DNA from 2 places in the Halanaerobium sp. genome. Region 2 is predicted to be linked to the other one. Evidence: a T-box and tRNA genes for the amino acid it is inferred to sense, from the RefSeq annotation. Region 2 holds a T-box; the other holds one or more tRNA genes.
What was found. A T-box is a leader RNA that pairs with one kind of tRNA and senses whether it is charged. The one in region 2 lies ahead of ileS (isoleucine--tRNA ligase), so its partner is inferred to be a tRNA-Ile.
Positions count from the first base shown of each region.

Region 1: it has a tRNA-Ile gene. The T-box ahead of ileS (isoleucine--tRNA ligase) is inferred to sense a tRNA for this amino acid. The anticodon was not compared.

Region 1 is NZ_QBLR01000011.1:6,628-10,050, forward strand. Features, by position in the region: RNA gene rnpB (RNase P RNA component class A) at 1-156, opposite strand, end outside; gene CI949_RS02440 (Nif3-like dinuclear metal center hexameric protein) at 240-1,355, opposite strand; tRNA gene CI949_RS02445 (tRNA-Ile) at 1,458-1,534, opposite strand; gene rpoD (RNA polymerase sigma factor RpoD) at 1,687-2,763, opposite strand; gene dnaG (DNA primase) at 2,780-3,423, opposite strand, start outside.
Region 2 is NZ_QBLR01000200.1:2,085-5,507, forward strand. Features, by position in the region: gene ileS (isoleucine--tRNA ligase) at 1-1,763, opposite strand, end outside; T-box leader at 1,820-2,056, opposite strand; gene CI949_RS15230 (DivIVA domain-containing protein) at 2,157-2,687, opposite strand; gene CI949_RS15235 (RNA-binding protein) at 2,708-3,423, opposite strand, start outside.

The sequences.
Region 1 (3,423 bases), on a different contig from region 2:
TTCAGTAGAGTTTTCAAAGAAAACCCTTTCATTAAAAGCGGTATATTTCTGTGGCACTAGCCTGGGAGTTACCTCCACCGGGTGTTACCCGGCATCCTATCCTGTGGAGCTCGGACTTTCCTCATCTTAAAAAGATGCGATCATCTGGTTAACTTATTTTTTTACCATATAAAGTATACCACCAGTTATATAATATGTCAAGCGATTCACTCAAGTTAAAAAGACTGCAGTAATAGTGATTACTGATAATCCCAGGGATCAGTATTAACATCTGATTTAACAAAATTAAGATCCTTTTTTAACTTTGTTGAAGCCGCAGTCTTTAATTTTTCAAATAACAACTCTCTGACAAATTTTTCGCTGCCGTAGTGACCAAAATCAATCAGAGCAAGTCCCAGCTCTTCTGCTGTCTGAGCTTCATGAAATTTAACATCTCCAGTTAAATATAGATCTGCTCCCTGATAGTAAGCATTTTTTATAAAATCAGCTCCACTGCCACTGCAGAGAGCAACCCTTTTAATCTTATTTTTTGACTTCACAACTTTAAGCTGTTCTAATTGATAAATTTCTTTAGTTTTAGCAATTAAAGTCTCAAGCTCAGTTTCTTCTTTTAGATCAGCTATTCTTCCAATTCCCTGCTTATTTTTTAAGTTTTCTAGCTGATATAGATCCCAGGCTGGTTCTTCGTAAGGGTGAACTTTAAGCAGAGCATTAATTACTTTATCTAAGTTTTCTGGAGCTACTATAGTTTCAAATCTGTATTCTTTTACCTGATTAAAACTGTTCTTTCGCCCGAGATAGGGATCTGAATTTTCTAATGGTTTAAAAGTACCATTCCCCGGCTGATAAAAGCCGCTGTGACTGTAATTTTTATACTCACCAGCTCCTTTAGCATAAAGAGCATCCCGCACCTCCTCAAAACTATCTTCAGGAATAAAAGTAACCAGCTTATGATAATTTTGACTGTCTGTTGTTTTTAAAATTGATATATTTTCTACATCCAGTTTTTCAATCAGATAATCATTTAAACCATCATCAGCAATATCCAGATTGGTATGAGCTGAAAATAACGAGATATTATTTTTAATCAGTTTATAAATCAACTTACCACTTTCATTCTGAGCATCCACTGACTTGATCCCATTAAAAATAAAAGGATGGTGAGTAATGATCAGCTGACAGTCTTTTTCAACAGCCTCAGCTAAAACTTGCTGATTAAAGTCAAGTGCCAGCAGTACATTTTCTACTTCCTGACTTAGATCACCAACCTGCAGACCTACATTATCCCAGTCTTCTGCCAGTCTAGCTGGAGCAAGTTCTCCCATTAACTGAACCACTTCTGCTACCTTTGCCATAATTGACCTCCTCTAATTAAAAGTACTTTAAAATAATATTATTTGATTTTTATAAAACAAAAAACCCCGCTCTTTAAGTAAAGAACAGGGTTTGAATATTCTTGGTGGGCCCACCAGGATTCGAACCTGGGACCAACCGGTTATGAGCCGGTTGCTCTGACCAGCTGAGCTATGGGCCCGCTAATAAAACAAATCTATTATTTGTGACGACAAGAATAATTATATGATAGAAATCAGCCCAGGTCAAGAGTTATTTTAGATTTTTTTGCAGAAATATATATGATAATATTGTAATATCTCATAAATACTTCCAGTTATCCATTTATACTCTCTATTCCAGATAATCCTTCAGTTTTTTACTGCGGCTTGGATGTCTTAATTTGCGTAATGCTTTTGCCTCAATCTGTCGGATTCTTTCTCTTGTAACTCCAAACTCCTTGCCTACTTCTTCTAAAGTTCTGGGCCTGCCATCTTCAATTCCAAATCTGAGCTCCAGAACTCGCTTTTCTCTATCAGTAAGGGTATCTAAAACCCCGTCTAACTGTTCTTTAAGCAGTATATATGATGCTGCTGAAGCAGGAGCAGGAGAATCTTCATCTTCTATAAAATCACCAAGGTGACTGTCTTCTTCCTCTCCAATAGGTGTTTCAAGCGAAACAGGTTCCTGAGCAATTTTCATGATCTCTCTTACCTTTTCAGCTGAAATATCCATTTCTTCACCAATTTCCTCTGCCTTTGGTTCTCTACCCTTTTCCTGCAGAAGCTGTCTTGATACCCGAATCAGCTTATTAATGGTTTCAACCATATGCACAGGCACTCTAATTGTTCTTGCCTGGTCAGCTATAGAGCGGGTAATTGCCTGTCTGATCCACCAGGTGGCATAAGTACTAAACTTATAACCCTTGGTGTAATCAAATTTTTCTACTGCCTTCATTAGTCCCATATTACCTTCTTGAATTAAATCAAGAAAAAGCATTCCGCGACCAACATATTTTTTAGCAATACTTACAACCAGCCTCAAATTAGCTTCAACCAGCTGCTGTTTGGCCCATTCATCACCCTGTTCCATCCTTTTGGCAAGTTCCACCTCTTCATCTGCTGTCAAAAGGTCAACTTTCCCAATCTCTTTTAAATACATTCGAACCGGGTCATCTATGCCAACACCTTTAGGAACACTCAAATCAAGACCACTATTTTCATCGTCTTCATCCTCGTCCCCATCATCTTCTAATTTAGAATTAACTATTTCTATATTCATTTCACTAAATATATCATAGATTTTTTCTATATCTTCAGAATCTAAATCAATATCCTCCAGGGCATCCATAATTTCTTCATAAGTTAGTTCCCCTTCTTTTTTTCCACGATTGACAAGATCCTTAACTTCATCTATTTTAGCAGGACTCATATCTTTATCAGCCACTTTAGTCCCTCCTTTCAAAATTGTAATTCAAACTATAAAATGTTAATAAAATTCGATTTAATTTATCTAAACCTAATTCTTTTCTGCTGAGTAAACTGCACAACTTCTTTTTATTTCCGGCAATTCTTTTTGAACTTAAATAGTCAGCCAGTTCTAAAATATGCTCCCTTGGTAAAGAGTTATCCTGTTTAACTAAAATTTCTGACCAGTACGATACCAGCTTGTCTCCCAGGTCATTTTTGATTTTATCAATTTTAACTGAGTTGCTGATCACACTACCCTTAAATAAATATTCAGCCAGCTGAGCAGTTCGTCCATTAAAATCATCTTTAGAAAGTCTGGCAGCAATTTCTTCTCTCAAACCAGGATTACTGATAAAATGTGCCAGAATTTCTTCCTCAACTTTTTGATAATATGATAATTGCGAGTATAAGTCAAATTCTTTTTCTGCTTGCTTATTTTGTTTTTCTCTATTTCTTTGATAATTCCTGCTTTTATTTTTCTTAAATTCTTTTTCCACTTCTCGGGCCAGAACTTCAGCTTTAAAATCTGTTTTAGCTGCAGCTCGCTCAATATATATTTCTCTTTCCAGATTGTCACTGACCCCGCTTAAAAGTTCTACAATTGATCTCAAAATCTTTTTCC
Region 2 (3,423 bases):
TCATTATATGGAGCTCTACCTTCGGTTGCCACAGCGGTAAGTAAGGAAGAGTTAAACCAGCCGCGGTACTGATCTGTACCCTCAAGATATACCTGAGCCGGCCAGGATAAATTATCTCTTGTTTCTAAAACAGCTTTATGACTGGAACCTGAATCAAACCAGACATCCATGATGTCTTCTTCCTTAGAGAAGTTCTGAGCTTCACAGTGAGGACAGCTGTATCCCTCAGGCAGTAAATCAACTGCATCCTTTTCATACCAGGCAGCAGAACCTTCTTCTGCAAAAATTGCTTTGACAGAATCTAAAGTATCATCATTGATTATAGCTTCTCCACAGTCTTCACAGTAGAAAATGGGAATAGGCACACCCCATTTTTTCTGACGGGAAATACACCAATCAGAGCGTTCAGAAATCATATTGCTCATTCTTTCTTCACCCCAGGCCGGATACCAATCTACATCCGCAATAGCCTGCAGAGCTTCCTCTTTAATTGCATCAATAGATGCAAACCACTGATCAGTTGCTCTAAAGATTAGATTACCCTTACAGCGCCAGCAGTGAGGATACTGGTGATCTATAAAATCAAGATTCATCAGTAAGTTCTTTTCTTTTAATTTATCAGTTACCATAATATTTGCTTCATCATAATGTTTGCCGGCAAAATCACCAGCTTCTTCTGTAAAATAACCTTTATTATCCATTGGGGCATAGACATCTAAATCATATTCCTGACCAACTACAAAGTCATCATGACCGTGACCGGGAGCAGTATGCACACAGCCTGAACCCTGTTCTAAAGTAACATGGTCTCCCAGAATCAGCAGTGATTCGCGGTCAACTATTGGATGTTGAGCTCTTTTATTTTCCAGCTCTTTACCGCTGAATTCTTCACTAATAATTTGATATTCATCAATTCCAGATTGAGACATTACTGAATCTACAAGCTCTTTAGCCATTACCAGTTTTTCTCCCTCAGCTTCAACAACAACATAAGGATAATCTGGATGGAAGGCAATTGCCATATTTGATGGAATAGTCCAGGGAGTAGTAGTCCAAATAACTATATAGCTGTCTTCACTGCTCAGCTTAACCCCACCGACTTCTACTTCATCAATCATTGGAAATTTAACAAAAATAGAGGGGGCTCTATCTTCACCATATTCAACCTCAGCTTCAGCCAGAGCTGTCTCACAGTGTGGACACCAGTGCACTGGTTTTTTACCGCGGTAGAAAAGATCTTTTTTTGCCATTTCACCAAAGACTTCTATCTGTTTTACCTCATATTCTTTATTCAGGGTTAGATATGGATTATCCCATTCACCCCAGACACCGAGACGCTTAAACTGTTCCCGCTGACGGTCAACATATTTTAGCGCATAATTGGTGCATTTTTCTCTTAACTCAGAGATAGAAAGTTCTGCCCGCTCTTCATCACTCATCTCACTTGTAACCTGATGCTCAATCGGCAGACCATGGGTATCCCAGCCGGGAACATAGGGAGAATAATAACCTCTTAAAGTTGCAAATCTGGTTACAAAATCCTTTAAAATTTTATTTAAAGCATGACCAATATGGATATCTCCATTTGCATATGGAGGGCCATCATGCAGAATAAAAGATTCGTTACCCTCTCTGTTTTCTACTGCTTTCTCATAAACTTTATTTTCACGCCACAATTCCTGAAAATCAACTTCTCTTTCACTCAGATTAGCCCGCATTGGGAAATCTGTATTTGGTAAATTAATAGTTTCTTTATAACCCATCTACTTATATAACCTCCTGTAAAAATATATTAAAAATAAAAAAAGCCTCCTGTCCTGTAAGGGACGAGAGACCGCGGTACCACCCTAATTAAAACTAGTAAGCCACTAAATTAAAACAGCTTTAAATAACTAATTTTATCTCAGTAATCCTTAACGCAGAAATACGGGTATACTACTCCATTCATATACCGATTCCAGGGTGATTTTCTCAATTTTTTTGTTTCCCGGCTTCCACCATTTCCGGTTCGCTGTAAACTATTAAAAATTGATACTATCCCTTTCACAATCATTTTATTCATATGACATTTTTCTCAATTATAAACTATCAATTCTAATAAGTCAAGTTCAAATTGTGGCTTCTTAAGTTAAAATTAAACTCAATTTGGTAAAAATCTAAAGATTTTCTTCAAAATCAGTATTATTTTCTTCCATTCCTTCTACTTCAAAATCAGAATCATCAAAATCTCCTCTTAAAGATTCTTCAGCTTCCTCATTCAGCATCTCCAGATGACTTTCAAGTAGGGTTTGGAAGCGAATTTTAAAGAAATTTCGCTGTTCTCTGAGCTGTTCAAGCTTTCTTTTTTCAGAAGCTACCTGATCACGTGCATTATCTTTAATCTTTTCCGCCTTCATTCGTGCTTCTTTAATAATCATTCGGGCTTCATTATCAGCCTGCTCAACTCTTTCGGAAATAGTACCCTGCATTGAATCAAGTGTATTCTGAAGTTTATCTTCCATATCTTCATAATTCTCTATTTTTTCTCTGAGATCCCTATTTTCTTCCTGAAGATTATTCAGATCTTTAAGCAGCCTTTCATAGGCAACCCCCACGTCATCCAAAAATTCATCGACTTGAGTAGTGTTGTAACCAAATGTCGACTTTTTAAATTCTTTATTATATATATCGAGTGGATTTAATTTCAAAATATCCCTCCTTATTTAAATCAAGTTAATCTTTTTAAAGTTAATTTAATTCTTCCTTTATTTGAAATACCTCTATTTTCCTCAACTTTTACTCTACCCCTGCCCCGAACAGAAATTAAATCTCCAATCTCAACTTCTGCTGCCGGATCTGTTTCTATTTTCCAGTTCAATTTAACTTTTTGACTTTCGATATCCCTTGACATCTTACTGCGAGAATCTCCAAAACCAGAACTGGCTACTGAATCCAGCCGCATCGAAGCAACTGTAGTTAAAATTTCTTTTTCATGCTGTACAGGTTGAACAATTTCTGATTCATCAATTTCTTTGACTTCTACAGGTACCTGGTGCACCTTATCAAGTTTCAGCTCAATAATATCTTCAATTTCAGCTGCAGTAATAATCTGGGCAAAATCTGAATGAACAAGAATATCACCAATCATTTTTCGTTTGAGACCTAAACCCATTAAAGCTCCCAGAAAATCTCTGTGCGTCAATTTTTGAAAAGCAAAATTACCATCAAGCTGATAGATTTTTATCTGCTTTTCTACTAAATCTGGAAAAAGATACTCTGGAAAAATAACCAGCCTTTTTCTTTCAGCTCCAGGATAGCCTCCCTCTTTTTTGCAATTAATTTCAGCAATCTGTTCAATCAAAGGTACTGCAATTTCAATCTGATAGGGATTGAGAAAATCTGTTGCTTGAGTTTTATGATATTTTAAAACCTGTTCACACTTAT